One region of the Faecalibacterium sp. OF03-6AC genome, then DNA from elsewhere that is predicted to be linked to it. Evidence: predicted binding sites of a transcription regulator. Region 1 holds the regulator's gene; the other holds the start of a gene.

The links. The regulator HrcA, encoded in region 1, represses chaperone genes, less so after heat shock. The targets are predictions, from matches to a motif close to TGTTAGCACTCNNNNNNNNNGAGTGCTAACA.
Region 2: the regulator HrcA is predicted to act here: its motif matches at 5,898-5,928, upstream of groES (co-chaperone GroES).

Annotation. Positions count from the first base shown of each region.
Region 1 is NZ_QUEN01000004.1:164,516-173,061, reverse strand. Features, by position in the region: gene DXA66_RS06435 (hypothetical protein) at 1-8, shown strand, start outside; gene DXA66_RS06430 (hypothetical protein) at 102-431, shown strand; gene dnaJ (molecular chaperone DnaJ) at 522-1,700, opposite strand; gene dnaK (molecular chaperone DnaK) at 1,859-3,688, opposite strand; gene DXA66_RS06415 (nucleotide exchange factor GrpE) at 3,790-4,419, opposite strand; gene hrcA (heat-inducible transcriptional repressor HrcA) at 4,416-5,489, opposite strand; gene DXA66_RS06405 (stage V sporulation T C-terminal domain-containing protein) at 5,677-6,219, opposite strand; gene DXA66_RS06400 (aminoacetone oxidase family FAD-binding enzyme) at 6,447-7,748, shown strand; gene DXA66_RS06395 (NAD(P)/FAD-dependent oxidoreductase) at 7,927-8,546, shown strand, end outside.
Region 2 is NZ_QUEN01000003.1:42,614-51,159, reverse strand. Features, by position in the region: gene DXA66_RS04135 (DUF4391 domain-containing protein) at 1-282, opposite strand, end outside; gene DXA66_RS04130 (helicase-related protein) at 302-3,532, opposite strand; gene groL (chaperonin GroEL) at 3,837-5,480, opposite strand; gene groES (co-chaperone GroES) at 5,533-5,820, opposite strand; gene DXA66_RS04115 (diacylglycerol kinase family protein) at 6,074-7,069, opposite strand; gene DXA66_RS04110 (hypothetical protein) at 7,202-8,546, opposite strand, start outside.

The DNA of each region.
Region 1 (8,546 bases):
ACTTCTAATTTTCAGGAGTACACCAAAGGGCTTTTTGCGGCGGCTCTTCAGCGGAAGAGCCGCCGCTTTTTTTATCAAACCTAAAAAAGGAGTTTTGCTTTATGACGAACGCCATTACTTATCCTGCTGCATACAATGTTTTGTCCTGCGAAGAAATGACCTACACCGAGGGCGGCGTAGGTGTTGTGGAAGCCGCCATGGCATGGTTCCCGCTGTACGGCTGGTACAAGGCTGTTTCTGCCATCCACGATTACCGCAAGGCAAATATCAACTCCAACTGGGTGGAAAACGGCATGAACGCTCTGGTTGCCCATGCTGAAAAAAGCCCCACGAACACCATCCATGACATCGGCTGCAGCTTCTGGTTCATTGGTTCCTGCGCAACCATCATCGGCCTGGTGCCCAACGCCCTGCTGATCTTCGGCAACTAAGTCCCGGTCTCTGTTCTGAAAAAAAACAAAAGCGGCGGCACCTCCCGTTTGGGAAGTGCCGCCGCTTTTTATGTTATGCGGTTTTCCGTCTCAGCTGTTGAACATGTCCTTCAGCTTTTTGAAGAAGCCCTTGCGCTTTTCGTAGTTTTCTTCTTTCAGGGTGCCCTCGAACTTCTTCAGGGCCTCCCGCTGGGTCTTGTTCAGCTTCTTGGGGATCTCCACCTCGCACTTGACGTACATATCACCGCGGCCGCGGCCATTCAGGTACTGGATGCCTTTGCCGCGCAGGCGGAAGGTGGTACCACTCTGGGTGCCCTCGGGCACGGTGTACTCCACCTTGCCGTCAATGGAGGGCACCTGCACAGTGTCGCCCAGCACAGCCTGACTGAAGGTGATGGGCACTGTGACCCACACATCGTAGCCGTCGCGCTGGAACACCTCGCTGGGGCGCACCGTGACCATGACGATCACATCACCGGAAGGACCGCCGTTTGCACCGGCATCGCCCATGCCGCGCAGTGCAAAGCTCTGGTCGTCGTCGATGCCCATGGGGATGGACACCTCCAGCGTCTTTTTAGCAGCCACCTTGCCGCTGCCATGACAGACCTTGCAGGGATTCTTGACCAGCTTGCCCTTGCCGCCACAGCGGGAGCAGGGCTGCTGGGTCTGCATCACGCCAAAGGGGGTGCGCTGCTGACGGATCACGAAGCCGCGGCCACCGCAGTCCGGGCAGGTCTCGGGGCTGGAACCGGCGGCACAGCCGCTGCCGTGGCACTCGGTGCACTCCTGCTGGCGGGTGATGGTGATGTTCTTCTTGCAGCCGTGCACGGCCTCGTCAAAGCTCAGGGTGATGCGCACGCGGATGTCCTGACCCTTACGGGGTGCGTTGGGATTGGCCCGACGGGACGAACCGCCAAAGCCGCCGAAGCCGCCGCCAAAGATATCGCCGAAAATGTCACCCAGATCCACGCCGTCGCCGCCAAAACCGCCAAAGCCGCCCGCACCGGGGCCGCCGCCGTTCTGTGCTGCATAGGCAGGGTCAACACCTGCAAAGCCGTACTGATCGTACAGCTGGCGCTTCTTCGGGTCCGAAAGCACCTCGTTTGCTTCGTTTACTTCCTTGAACTTTTCCTCGGCGTCCTTATCGCCGGGGTTATAGTCCGGGTGGTATTTCATTGCAAGTTTGCGGTATGCCTTTTTGATCTCGGCATCGGTCGCAGTCTTGGATACCCCCAGCACTTCGTAGTAATCACGCTTTTCCTGTGCCATATCCACTCACCTCTCCGGGAACGTTTGATCCGGGAAACGCCCCGGTTGGTTCCTCGCTCTATAACCAGCAAGAGCCGCTCCGGCAAAACCGGAGCGGCTTTTGCTATTCCACGCGTGCGTCCGCCGGTTTGGCCGGGCACACACTGCTGTGTTTTTTATCAGACTTCCTTGAAGTCGGCATCCACAACGCCGTCATCCCCCGGCTTCTGCTGGTTGTTTGCACCTGCATCGGGGCCGGGCTGTGCACCGGCGGCCTGCTGTGCGGCAGCGGCTGCCTGATACATCTTCTCGAACACCTGGCTCAGAGCTTCCTGCTTTGCCTTGATGTCGTCCACGTTGCCGGACTGAACAGCGGTCTTCAGGTCGGCCAGTTTGCTCTCGGCCTCGCTCTTCACGTCGGCGGGCAGCTTGTCGCCGTTCTCCTTCAGCATCTTCTCGGTCTGGAACACCATCTGGTCGGCACCGTTGCGGATATCGACCTCTTCACGCTTCTTCTTATCGTCGGCAGCAAACTGCTCAGCTTCCTTCACAGCCTTGTCGATGTCCTCCTTGGACATGTTGGTGGAAGCGGTAATGGTGATGTTCTGCTCCTTGCCGGTGCCCAGATCCTTTGCGCTGACCTTCACGATGCCGTTTGCATCGATATCGAAGGTAACTTCGATCTGAGGCACACCACGGGGAGCCGGAGCGATGCCGTCCAGATGGAAGACACCCAGGCTCTTGTTGTCGCGTGCGAACTCACGCTCGCCCTGCAGAACGTTGACCTCAACAGAGGGCTGGTTGTCTGCAGCGGTGGAGAACACCTGGCTCTTGTGGGTGGGGATGGTGGTATTGCGGTCGATGATCTTGGTGCACACGCCGCCCAGAGTTTCAATGCCCAGGCTCAGCGGGGTGACATCCAGCAGCAGCAGGCCCTTCACATCGCCCTGCAGCACGCCGCCCTGAATGGCAGCGCCCACAGCCACGCACTCATCGGGGTTGATGCCCTTGAAGGGCTCGCAGTTCAGTTCCTTCTTGACTGCATCGTAGACAGCGGGGATACGGGTGGAACCACCGACCATCAGGACCTTCTTCAGGTCAGAGGGACGCAGGCCTGCATCCTGCAGAGCCTTGCGGACGGGGCCCATGGTACGATCGACCAGATCAGCGGTCAGCTCGTTGAACTTTGCGCGGGTCAGGGTCATATCCAAGTGCTTCGGGCCGGTAGCATCGGCAGTGATGAAGGGCAGGTTGATCTGGCTGCTCATTGCGCTGGACAGCTCGATCTTTGCCTTCTCGGCAGCTTCCTTCAGACGCTGCGCAGCCATCTTGTCCTTGCGCAGGTCGATGCCGTTCTCGGTCTGGAAGGCATCTGCCATCCAGTTGATGATGCGCTCATCGAAGTCATCGCCGCCCAGATGGGTATCACCGTTGGTGGCCAGAACCTCGGTAACGCCGTCGCCCATCTCGATGATGGACACATCGAAGGTGCCGCCGCCCAGATCGTAGACCATGATCTTCTGGTCTTCTTCCTTATCGATGCCATATGCCAGAGAAGCGGCAGTAGGCTCGTTGATGATACGCTTGACGTTCAGGCCTGCAATGGTGCCTGCGTCCTTGGTAGCCTGACGCTGGCTGTCGTTGAAGTATGCAGGAACGGTAATGACAGCCTCGGTAACAGGCTCGCCCAGATAAGCCTCGGCATCAGCCTTCAGCTTCTGCAGGATCATAGCGCTGACCTGCTGGGGAGTGTACTCCTTGCCGTTCAGGGTCACCTTGTGGTCGGTGCCCATGAAGCGCTTGATGGAAGCAACGGTGTTCTCAGGGTTGGTGATGGCCTGACGCTTTGCCACCTGACCAACCAGACGGTCGCCGGTCTTGGTGAAGCCCACCACAGACGGGGTGGTGCGTGCACCCTCAGAGTTTGCGATAACAACGGGCTCGCCGCCCTCCATGACAGCCACGCAGCTGTTGGTAGTACCAAGGTCGATGCCAATGATCTTACTCATAATGAAAACTCCTCTCGAAAGAACAAATCTTATTGTTTATGTGATGCTCAGATGTTTGTAAGCGGATGTTATATTCAAAACCCTTTCGGGTTTCTGCTTTGTTATTCGGCCACTACAACGGTCGCATGGCGGACGATCTTATCGCCCAGCTTGTAGCCCTTCTGGTAGACGGTGATCACGGTGCCGCTCTCCTGTCCATCCGGGGCGGGGATCTGCTGCACTGCGTTCATGAAGTTGGGGTCAAAGGGCTTGCCCAGCGCTTCGATCTCCTCCACATGGAGGGCATCCAGCGCCTTGGCGGCCTTGTCCAGCGTCATGGTCACGCCCTTTTTGTAGTTCTCGTCGGTGGTGGGGGCATTTGCTGCCATCTCCAGCGTGTCCAGAATGGGGATGATCTGGTTCACCGCAAAGGAAACGCCATCGTTGAACTTCTGGTCGGCTTCGCGGGTGGAGCGCTTGCGGTAGTTCTCGTACTCCGCTGCCATGCGCAGCAGCTGGTCTTTGGCCTGTGCGGCGTTGGCTTCGGCAGCATCCAGCTTTGCCTTTACGGCTTCCAGCTCACGGGCCTTCTTGTTGAACCAGCCGCCATCCTTCTTCTTGTCATCCTTCGGGTCGGCAGCTTCAGCAGCAGGTTCCTGTTCGGGTGCTGCCTGCTGGGCCTTTTCCTCGGGAGCCGTTTCGGGCTGCTCCGCTTCCTGAGCCGGAGCCGTCTTTTTTGCTTCTTCGCTCATTCCAGATCCTCCTTATAGATCACAGTCCGCCGCGGTACGGCAGCCTGCGGGGTGTCTTTTCGTTTGCCGCTCATGCCCTCGCCCAGCTGGTCTGCAAAGTAATGCAGCAGCGGCATCAGCTTCTGGAAGGGCATCCGGGTGGGGCCGATCAATGCAATGGAGCCCCACAGGCCTCCGCCCACCAGATACCGGTCGCTCACGATGCACAGGCCCGGGATCTGCGGTTCCAGATCCTCGCCCAGCAGCACGCTCTCACTGCGTTCTGCCGGAGGTGCGATCAGGCCAGCGGCCTGCTCCTCGTCGTTCAGCAGGGTGAGGATGTCGCCCACCTTGCCGTCCAGCTGGGGCCAGTCCAGCAGATACTGCTCGCCGCCCAGAAATACGTGGGGCTTGACGGAATCCTGCAGGATGGCCGCTGCCGCGCTGATGACAGGCACCAGCTCCGGGTCGATCTGGCTGCACAGCTCTGCCAGCAGCCGGGTGGAAAGATCCACCGGCGCTACAAAGGTAAGGTTGCGGTTCAGCAGTGCGGCAAGTGCTGCCGCATTCTCGCGGGAGAGGCCGGTGCGCACCCGTGCCACACGGGTACGGACGTAACCGGCTGTGGTAACGGCCAGCACAGCCGCTGCGCTGCGGCCCACCTGAACCACTTCATAGTGGGCGATGCACAGGTCTTCGGCACATGGGGTGCTGACGGCGGCGGTGCAGCCGCTGATGGCGGCCAGCGCCTTGGCGGCACCTGCGGCCAGCTTTTCCGGCTCATGGTCGAGGCTTGCGAACACCGCATCCACACGGGCGCGGGTCACACGGTCCAGCGGCTGATCGTCGGCAAGCAGATTATCAAGGTAGTAACGGTAGCCCTTGGCACTGGGCACACGGCCCGCGCTGGTGTGGGGCTGCTCCAGCAGGCCCAGCTTTGTCAGCGCCGCCATCTCATTGCGAAGCGTTGCGCTGGAAACTGCCATGTCAAAGTAGTTTGCCAGCACGCTGCTGCCAACAGGCTCGCCTTCGAGACCATACAGCGCCACGATCGCCTGCAAGACTCGCTGCTTGCGTGCATCCATCGTCATAGCGCCTGCCTCCTTTTTGCGTTCGCTTTGTTTGTTTAGCACTCCTTGTTCCTGAGTGCTAAGACCATTATAACCAATTTTCCGGTGCTGTCAAGCCCCTTGGAAAAATGTTTTAAAAGATTCATAATTCTGTCATAAACGAAGAAAGCGCCCTCCTTATTATAAGGAAAGCGCTCTGGCATGTTCTTTACTCTTCCATCTGCCTTGCCAGAAATGCCGCTGCCACATTCACGGCCTTGAGCTGGGCGGCATCCGGCGTGGCCGTGCGGTCTTCGGTCAGCAGGGCCACCACTCCGGTCACATCGCCCGCCGCAATGATGGGTGCGGCGCACAGTACTGCTCGGGGCGAGCCCTCGCAGGGCAGGATGCACTTTTCGGCAATGCCCTCGCTCTGGTACAGCCTGCGGCCGTCTATCAGCTTTTCCATCGGCTGGCTGATGCTGCGGTCGGCCAGCTCCCGTCGGCCGGAGCCGCTCACCGTCAGGATGCGGTCACGGTCGGCCACCAGTGCGGTCAGTGCAAAGCTTTTGCTGAGCACCTCGGTATACTGGGCCGCTACTGCGTTCATCTCGCCAATGGGCGAATACTTTTTAAAGATCACCTCGCCGTCGCCCGTGGTGAAGATCTCCAGCGGGTCGCCGCGGCGGATGCGCTGGGTGCGGCGGATCTCCTTGGGGATCACCACCCGGCCCAGCTCGTCGATGCGTCGCACGATTCCTGTTGCTTTCATGTTTTTGCTCCTCCGTTTCCTTAAAAATGCCTGCAGCACTAGTATCTGTCAGGCCGGGCCATTTATACCTGCTGCCTCCGCGCAAAAAGACCTGCACGGAAAGCTGCCTCTTCGTTGCGTTTCCGGCAGGGTTCTGCTACAATGATACAAAAAGCCGTTTTCATAAGCACAGCACCCCGCTTATGAAGACAGATCCTAAAATTCTGCTGAGAAAGGCAGGTGTCCGGATGCCGAACATCCTCATTCTGGGCGGCGGTGCCGCCGGTCTTGCATCCGCGCTGGCGGCGGCACAAAGTGCCCCCGCTGCACAGGTCATTGTGCTGGAGCGCAACCCGAAGCCGGGCAAAAAGCTGCTCGCCACCGGCAATGGCCGCTGCAATCTGGATAACACCGGCATTGCACCGGAGCTGTATTTCACCGCCGACCCGGCAGCACTCCGTCCGCTGCTGGATGCCGTAAATACCGCCGACCCGCTGCGCTGGTTCCGTGCGCTGGGGCTTTACACCCGCACCGACGAGGCGGGCCGGGTGTATCCGTACTCCAATCAGGCGGCGGACGTGCTGGCCCTGCTGGAGCACCACCTTGCGCAGCACCATGTGCAGCTGCGCACCGGCTGCACCGTGCGCACCCTGAGCCAGAGCCGCAGCGGCTACGCCGTGCAGTTCGAGACGGCAGAGGGCTCTGCCGAAACGCTGCGCGCCGATGCCGTCATCTGCGCCATGGGCGGCGAGGCAGGGCCGCAGTTCGGCACCGACGGCTTTGGCACCCGGTTCGCCGCCCAGTGCGGCGGCAGGGTGGAGCCGCTGTACCCCTGCCTGACCGCCCTGCAGTGCGCAAAGCCCAGTAAAGCGCTGGCTGGCATCCGTGCCAAGGCAGCAGCATCCCTGCTGGACGGTGCCCGTGTGCTTGCCTGCGAGAACGGCGAGGTACAGTTCACCGATTACGGCCTTTCCGGCATCTGCATCATGCAGCTGTCCGGCCTGCTGGCCCCGGGCCGCGGCCCCAAGGCTCCTGCTGTGGAGCTGGACCTCTTCCCGGCAGTGGACGAAACCGCACTTGCCAGCCTGTTTGCGGCCCACGCCGCCCAGACGGCAGGGGGCAGCGCCGTTGACTTCTGGCTGGGCCTGCTGAACCAGAAGCTGGGCCGTACTGTGTGGTCTGCCGCCGGGCTGCAGGACAGCGACGCGCCTGCCGTGCTCACCGCCGGACAGTGGCAGAAGCTGGCCCACACCGCCAAGCACTGGCGCTTTGAAGGGCTGACCCCCTGCAGCTGGAAGCAGGCCCAGACCACCGGCGGCGGGCTGGCCCTGCGGGAGGTGGATCAGCACTTCCAGTTCAAGGGCTGTCCGGGCCTTTACTTTGTGGGCGAAACGCTGGACTGCGCAGGCAGCTGCGGCGGTTTTAACCTGCACTGGGCGTTCGGCTCCGGCCTTGTGGCCGGGCGCAGCGCTGCAGGCCATGCTGCAGCAGGCCGTGCTCTGCCAAAAGCCTCCGCGCCCGTAAAGAGCAGAAAAAAGCCGCACAGGTAAAAATGAGCTTTAAATTTTCAACAAATGCTTGACATCTTGTGCAGATCGCATTATCATAAAGACAATAAAAGTTTGTTCAGAGAATCGAGCAGAACAAGCAAGGGGAGAGTCGAAAGGCCCTTTTGTTTGTCCTGCTCTTTTTCTTTTATTCGGCAAACGGAGCGATCAGGAGGTTTTTATGCTGGATGTAGCAATTATCGGCTGCGGTGTCATTGGTGCGGCAGCAGCCTATGAGCTGTCCCATTACCCGCTGCAGACCGCCATTTTCGAGGCTGAAAATGACGTGGCAGACTGCACCACCAAGGCCAACAGTGCCATTCTGCACGCTGGCTACGACCCCGAACCGGGCACCCGGATGGCACGGCTCAACGTGGAGGGCTCTGCACTGGCCAAGGAGATCTGCGCCCGTCTGGATGTGCCGTACCTGCAGTGCGGCAGTCTGGTGCTGGCCCTCAGCCCGGAAGAGCTGCCCCACCTGCAGAAACTGTATGAGAACGGCATCGCCAACGGCGTACCGGGCATCCGGCTGCTTTCCGCAGAGGAAACGCTTTCCATGGAACCGAATCTGGCCCCCACTGTTGTTGGCGCGCTGTATGCGCCCAGCGCCGCCATCGTCAGCCCGTGGGAGTTTGCGCTGGCAATGGCAGAAGTGGCTGTGCGCAATGGCGTGGAGCTGCACCGCAGCTGCCCTGTGACCCACATCGAAAAGACCGCCGGCGGCTGGGCACTGACCACCCCCTCCGGAATTGTGGAAACGCGCTATATCATCAATGCGGCGGGTGTCTCGGCGCAGGCCGT
Region 2 (8,546 bases), on a different contig from region 1:
CAGCAAAAAGAGGATGTGATACGGAATTTCCCGGTCGATCTGGCGCAGCACACTCTCGTCCAGCTCCGGGGCAGACAGCCGCACCTCGAATACCTCGATCTCCGTCACTTGCCCACCAGCAGCCAGATTCAGGGTGGTGGCAGCAATCTTATTGCGCCAGTAGATGATTTTGATCTGCTCGACAAAGGCCTTCTTCATAGCCGGAGTGACAGCGATGTTCTCATAGAACTTCTGCTTCGGGATGCGTTTATTAAACTCGGTAGATACAGGCAAGTCCAGCACGTTTTTCACCTCTATGTGTTCATTTCACGACAAGAAAACAAATCAACTCAAAATCATCCAGCCCAGACACCTGACTAAGCAATGCTGTTGTTCCACCGCGCTTAAAAAGACTGTCGATATCGCTTTCTTCCTTAACATCAATGATCGAATCAATGGCTTCACTCAGCAATTCGGACATTTCTGCCATGTCCTTTCCGTCGTCTGTTTCCCGATTGAAGCGTTCGTACACCTCTTTGATCGGCTCAGACTTTCCACGGCACAGCAGCCGGATATCGTCCAGCATCTTTTTGGGGTTCAGATAGTCGCAGACGATCTGCCCATCCATTCCGATGTAGACCATGTAGAACGGATGGATACGGTTGCGATTATCCGCATTGACGCTGTTATTGATGTTTTTCAGAACGAAGATCACGCCCTCCGGCAGTTCATCCGTAGCCGGAACCACCGCATGAAGTCCATGGGGCTTCTTGTCCAGATTGCCGTTGTGTTTGATGTAATCCAGCAGGTCGAGCCGGAACTCGTTCAGTCCCAGATCCATAATGGAGATTCCGTCCGACATATCTTCGATGTCCACGACCTCTTCCTGCAAGCGTTTCAGCTGTGCCTTGCGATACTCCAAATCGCCCTTTTCTTCGGGGTTGATAAGGTCATCATCGCCGGTAGAGGTCATAACGGTGATTTTCATGCGGGTCTCCACACGGGATTTCAGGTTGATGTAATCGTCCAGTGTCAGATCGGGCCAGAAATTCACAAGCTGGATGTACTGGTTTCTGCTGCCGATACGGTCGATTCGTCCAAAACGCTGGATGATGCGCACCGGGTTCCAGTGAATGTCATAGTTGATCAGATAATCGCAGTCCTGCAAGTTCTGGCCTTCAGAAATGCAGTCTGTCGCAATCAGCACATCAATTTCCGTGGTACTACCGGGCATCAGAACATCCCGGTCTTTGGAAATGGGAGAGAAGTAGGTCAGCACGTTGTTGAGCGTTGCCTTGAAGCCCTTGATCGTGGTGCGTCCATCAATCGAGCCGGTAATAACGGCGGTGTTCAGCCCATATTTCTGCTTTACAAACGTACTCACATTGTCAAAAAGGTACTCTGCCGTATCCGAAAATGCAGAGAAAATCAGCACTTTTCTGTTGCCGGCATTGATCGGATGCTCAATTTTTTCAGACAGCAGCTTGAACAGCTCTTGCAGCTTTGTGTCATGCTGCGGCGTAATGTCTGCCACCATAAAGGTCAGCAGTTCCAGAATTTCTGCATCTTTCCGAAGCTCCGTGCGCCAGCTCTTCCAATCCATATCCGCAAGGTCGATTTTGACTTTCTTGCCGACGGTGAAAAAGCCAGTATTTTCATCGTCCATGTCAAAATCGTCTCCGGTCATGTCGTACATATCCAGATCGGCATGGCCGGAGCGTTCAAACTGGTCAATGGACTGAATCGTACCATCAATCAGCTTCTTGATGCGCGTCAGGGTCAACTGGAACGAGCATACAGAGCTTTCCAGCCGTTTCAGCAGGTTAATACTCATCAGCCTGCAAATGCCCTGCTCACGACCTCTCTGGGTCAGATTCTCGCCCTTATTGTGCGTCAGCTCCTGATACTTCTGGATCTTACTTGCGAAGATATAGTTGGAGGGCATATAGACGCACAGGCGCAACTGTATCAGCTGATCGTAAATCTCATTGTAGTTGATGGCATTATTCAGGTCTGTCAGGCATGGACGAACAGAAATCGGCTTCAGCCGCTCCGGGAACTTTCCGATAGCGTTGGTGTTATAGTACTTCTCGATATGCTTCCGAGAACGTGCGATGGTCACACTGTCCAGCAGCTCAAAGAAGTCGAAATCCAATGTCCGTAGCAGCGCATCCGTGGTTCTCTCTTCTGGTTTCAGCTTGCTCCATGCGTTAAAGGCTTTCTGCGCCTGCTTGAAGATGTCCTCAATGCTCTTTGAGATGTTCAGCCTCTCATCCAGATACTCGGAGCTTCCCTCATAGGCAAGGGCCAGCTGATTTTTCAAATCCACAAAGCGGTTGTTGACCGGCGTTGCCGAAAGCATCAGCACCTTGGTCTTAACTCCGGCACGGATCACCTTATCCATCAGACGCTGGTAACGGTTGTCCTGTGTCTTGCTATGAGTTCCGATTCCATTACGGAAATTGTGCGATTCATCAATGACGACCAGATCGTAGTTGCCCCAGTTCAGGCGATCCAGATCGAGGCCATTCGATTTTCCGCTGCTTCTGGACAGGTCTGTGTGGAACAGGACGTCATAGTTCAGCCGATCCGATGCAATCGGGTTGTTCACATAGTTGTCCTTGTAGGTATTCCAGTTTTCCGCCAGCTTTTTGGGGCACAGCACAAGAACCGACTTGTTTCGGTTCTCATAATACTTTACGACAGCCAGTGCGGTAAAGGTCTTACCAAGGCCAACACTGTCCGCAAGGATACAGCCGTTGTACTTTTCCAGTTTATTGATGATGGCAAGCACCGCATCCTTCTGGAAGTCGTACAGCAGGCTCCAGATCTTGCTCTGCTTGAAGCCGGTTGCCTCATTCGGCAATTCGTCTTCTGAGATGTCGTCCAAAAACTCGCTGAACACATGATACAGCGTCATAAAGTAGATGAACTCCGGGGAATTTTCTGCATAAGCCGTGCTGATATTTTCCAGAACCACATCGGTGACATCCTGCATTTTGTCCCGGTCGTTCCAAAGAGAATCGAACAGCTTCATGTACTGCTGTGCGAACGGTGCCTCCATGCAGTTGACCATGTTGTAGCTGTTATTTCCACGCTCACAGCCAATATCGACTGTCGTAAAGCCGCCAATCGGCATATAAGCGGTCTGTGCTGCACCGGAATCCACCGTCATGAAGCCAGCCATATTTTCGCCGGTGGTGTTCGATTTGAACGTTGCCTTTTTCCTGATCCAGTCTGCGCATTCCTTTGCGATGGCTCTCTGGGTCATCTCATTGCGCAGTTTGATTTCAAACTCTGTACCGTAAAGGCTCGTTTCACGAGAAATGCGGGGAATGTAGAACTCCCGCTTCTGCTTTTCAGCCTTTTCTTTCACAAACGTGGGGGATGTAAAGATAAATTCAAACTCGTCTATGGTTTCCAGCTGCTTCTTTAGCTCTTTGTAGGCATACATCGAAAAGCAGGCTGCCGCAATAGACACCCTGCTGCCTTTTTTGATTTCGACCCGTAAATCATCTCGAACGGTATTGGTGATGTTATCCAGAATTTTCATATCATCCACCGGTTTTATGCTTATCCGTATTCTTTTATAGTCTTGACTATGAAGGCGCTCTTACAAAAATCTATTTCTATTATACCACCCACTTTTTCCCCTGTAAACGAAAAAGCTGACGGTGTGTAGCGTGCAGCATCCATCAGCTTTTCGTGACACAAAAATCGGCACCCGCTTTTCAGCGAGTGCCGATTTTGTTACCCTATAGTGCGCTTTGATTTTTGGCGTAAGTGGCGTAAGTTTGGCGTAAATCCGCTTTTGCGCGCTCCAAAAATCAAGGATTCATGCGGTTTTTAGGCAGTTATTAGTACATGCCGCCCATACCGCCCATGTCACCGCCTGCAGCAGCGGGTGCAGCAGGGGGTTCCGGCAGGTCAGCGACCAGGCTTTCGGTGGTCAGCACCATCTCAGCGACGGAGGCTGCGTTCTCCAGAGCGGAACGGGTGACCTTGGTGGGGTCAACGATGCCAGCGGCGATCATATCGTCCACAAAGACCTCGTTCTGAGCATCAAAGCCGTAGTTGGGCTTGTTGGCAGAGATGATCTTGTCGATGATGACGCTGCCTTCCAGACCGGCATTCTTAGCGATCTGGCGCAGAGGAGCTTCCAGAGCCTTCAGAACGATCTTGGCACCGGTGCGCTCGTCGCCTTCCAGCGTGTCGCACAGCTCACGCACAGCGGGGATCGCATTGATAGGAGCAGTGCCACCGCCAGCAACAACACCTTCCTGAACAGCAGCCTTGGTTGCGTTCAGAGCATCCTCGATGCGCAGCTTCTTGTCCTTCATCTCAACTTCGGTAGCAGCGCCGACCTTGATGACGGCCACGCCGCCAGCCAGCTTTGCCAGACGCTCCTGCAGCTTTTCACGGTCGAAATCGCTGGTAGCGGCCTCGATCTGGCTGCGGATCTGAGCGATGCGGGCTGCGATGGCATCCTTATCGCCTGCACCGCCAACGATGGTGGTGTTCTCCTTGGAGACCTTCACCTGACGGGCATGGCCCAGCATCTGGACAGTAGCATCCTTCAGCTCATAGCCCAGATCGGAAGAGATCACGGTGCCGCCAGTCAGGGTTGCGATATCCTGCAGCATTTCCTTGCGGCGGTCACCAAAGCCGGGAGCCTTGACAGCGCAGACGTTCAGGGTGCCGCGCAGGCGGTTGACGATCAGAGTGGACAGAGCCTCGCCCTCAATGTCCTCAGCAACGATCAGCAGTTTCAGACCGTTCTGCATCACCTGCTCCAGCAGAGGGACCAGATCCTGAATCACGCTGATCTTCTTATCGGTAATCAGGATGGCGGCGTTGTCCAGATCAGCCACCATCTTGTCGGTATCGGTGACCATATACGGGGTGAGGTAGCCGCGGTCGAACTGCATGCCTTCCACGATCTCGTTGTAGGTCTCAGCGGTGGTCTTGTTCTCCTCAATGGTGATAACGCCATCGGAGGTGACCTTCTCCATAGCCTCGGCGATCAGACGGCCGATCTCGGGGTCGCCTGCAGAAATGGTGCCGACGCGGGCGATATCGTTGCTGTCCTTCACCTTCTGGCTGTGAGCCTTGATGGTCTCAACAGCCTTGGCAACAGCCTTGCTCATGCCGCGGCGGATATCCATGGGGTTTGCACCGGCGGTGACATTCTTCATGCCCTCGGTGACCATGGCCTGTGCCAGAACGGTTGCGGTGGTGGTGCCGTCGCCTGCTGCGTCGTTGGTCTTGGTAGCGACTTCACGCACCAGCTGTGCGCCCATGTTCTCAAATTCGTCCTTCAGCTCGATCTCCTTGGCAATGGTCACGCCATCGTTGGTGATGACCGGTGCACCGAACTTTTTGCCCAGCACCACATTGCGGCCCTTGGGGCCCAGGGTGATCTTAACGGTGTTTGCCAGGGTATCGATACCGGCACACAGTGCCTTGCGGGCATCCTCGCCCTGCTTGATCTGCTTAGCCATAATCAAATCGCTCCTTTAAAGCTCAATTTTCAAATATCAGAGGGGAAACCGCTCAGTCCTCAACGACTGCCAGGATATCGCCCTGACGGACGATGGTGCACTCTTCGCCGTCCACCTTGACCTCGGTACCGGAGTACTTGCTGGTGAGGACCTTGTCGCCGACCTTCACAGTCATCTTGACTTCCTTGCCGTCCACAACGCCGCCGGGGCCGACAGCGATGACCTCAGCCACCTGAGGCTTTTCCTTAGCACTGCCGGTCAGGATCAGACCGCCCTTGGTGGTCTCCTCAACCTCAACAGCCTTAATGACAACACGGTCTGCAAGAGGAATGATCTTCATAGTTCTTGCCCTCCTATAGTAAAAATATAATTTAAAACTTTGCTGTGTCCAAAGGGCCTCATGTCGGCTCTTTGGTTCTTTAGCACTCCATTTCTCTGAGTGCTAAGTGTATTGTACTCATCTTGACCCGAAAAATCAAGACCTTTTTTGCTTCTTTTTGTTAAGAATTTATGACAGATGAAAAAATCAGCCGTACAGCGAAAAAGAGACAGCTTTCTTCTTGGACAAAAAAGCTGTCTCTTCTTCTGGTTTTTCATGTTCGGTCTGCACTCTGTGCCGTCCTCTGCGCTGCAAAGCGCTCAAAAGCAGGCTTTGGCAGAAGGATGCGCCCTGCCAGCGGCTGTACCTGTACAGTGATCTGCTCCTTGGGTGCGCATTCACCGTCTGCCGTGGCAACGATCGGCCCGCGGCCATCCGCAGCGCGCAGGCTCACCTGCTTTGCGCGGCGGTAAATGAAGTACGGCTCTGCAGCCCTGACGAGCTGACCGTTCTGGAAGTGCTTGCCGCTCTTGTACATTCCCAGCAGCTTTGCAATGGTCACGCGGCTCACCTTGCGGATGATATATACATCCAGCCAGCCGTCGTCGGGCTGTGCTTCCGGCGCTGCATAGAAGCCGCCGCCATAGGTGCGGCCATTGCAGATGGCACACATCAGGCAGTCCACATCCAGCGTTTCACCATCGATGGTGTACTCCACCCTGCGGCCAATGTGTCCGCACAGCTGTTCCACAATGGAAAGCACATAGGCCATCTCGCCGCCGCACAGCGGGATGCGCCGGAACTTCGGGATGCCGTAGGCAACCTGCGCATCCAGACCGGCAGCGCAGATGGTGGCCGAAAGGCCAAGGCTGGTCTGCATCAGATCGATGCTCACCGGCCCACCGGCCAGCTGGGCATCCAGATCCAGAAACTCTTCCTTTGTACCAAAGGTGCGCAGAAAATCGTTGCCGCTGCCAAAGGGCAGACAGCCCACGGCTGCATTTGCATAGCCATAGATCCCGGTGAGCGCTTCGTTGAAGGTGCCGTCGCCGCCAGCAGTGAAGACCCGCAGTTCTTCCCCGCTCTGCCGGGCCTGCTGCGCAGCGGCATTGGCCAGCTCCCGGGCATGACCGGCGTGATTTGTGACCTGAATGGTATATTCTTCCGGCGCAAGCCCTGCACGCGCGGCGGCAGCATTGATCTGCTGCGGCAGCGTACGGGTGCAATCGGCCTTACCGGCAGTTGGATTCAAAAGAAATAATGTGCGCATGGACTTCCTCCTGCAATTCTGTTGCTTCTATGATAACAGAAAACCAAAAGGATGCAAGAGCCAATCTCACAATGTCCCTGCCCCGTACGCACAAAAAAGGAGCGGATGTCTCCGCTCCCTTCGGGGGGATGTTTACTGTTTGGGGAATGCCTTATTCCATGTCTGGATGACCTTGAATTTCGGGGTCCATCTGTCGGGATCGAAATCCGCATCCAAATAGCCCTGCTCCACGCACCACTGTGCAGCTTTGGCTGTTTCGGGGTCCGTCATATTGGCAAAGGCAGAAGCATTTTCCGGTTCCGGAAAACCCGCCGTCTGCCAGACCAGTTTTGCCAGCTGGGCCTGATTTTTGGGGATCGCCGCGCCCTCGGGCAGAAGATCCTGCAGCATCAGTTCCGTGATGATGGTGTAGCCGCCAAAGACAGCAGCACCCGCAACAGCTGCTGCCACAAGAGCCCCTGCGGCATCGGAGCTGTCGCCGCCCGCACCGGAATCATCCGGGATGGGGTCCGAGATGTCCGGGATAATGGTCAGGCTCTCGTTCAGGCTTACGATGGCATTTTCATAAGCAGGCGCTTCTTCCAGTTTTTCGCCGTCCAGCACCACAGTGTAGCCCACGCCTTCGGCCTGCTTATAGGTCAGTTTTAGTTTCAGAGGAGATTTCCCGGTTTTATTTTCCAGCCTCAGCGTACCGGCGCAATCCACATTCAGATCTGTTCTCCTCTCCTGGGAATCAATATCGATGCTTACATTGTTTGCACCGGAAATATGGACGGAATTTCCCAGTTCACCTTTGACCTCGATGTTCGGATTTTCGTTGCCTTTGAAATCCACCGAGCTCCAAAGATCGTCCTTAAGGTCGACCGTGTATGCCCTGCTTGCAGAGTCATAGGAAACGGTCATGTTTGACATGTCAGCCGGATTCTGCGGAGTATTATCCGGGGTAAGCAAACCGCTATACGTGTAATATTCCCAGAACACCGTCGGTTCGCTGCCGGTGTAAAGTTCCCAATTTGCCGTCACTTCCACCGCATGGTCTGGCATGGTAAAGAAAAAGGCCGTTCCTGTCGGGTCATCGGTAGTTTCTACGTCAGCCGGGAAAAACCAGCGGTTGAATTTCAGGCCCTTTTCTGGCCGGGAGGTTTTCACCCGTACAGTTTCACCTTTGTAAAAGGTCGTGTTATTCTCAGAGTTACTGAGTTTTCCTCCATGCACTGTTACCGGGTAGGTAGTTGCTTTCCGGACGCTGATATAAGCTTCCGAAGGATACCAACTGCGGCATACGAAAGGATCCCCCATACGGCTTTCAAACTGTTCCGTTTCTCTGTTGCTGCCGACATAAATTGCCTTTTCGCCACTATTAGAAGAAACGCAGACCGATATCCACTGACGGATCGCCATGCCGCCCTCACCCGTTGCGATCAGGGTCAGATCACCGCTGATATCGCCAATATCCGCTCGATCTGCCGCCATGGTT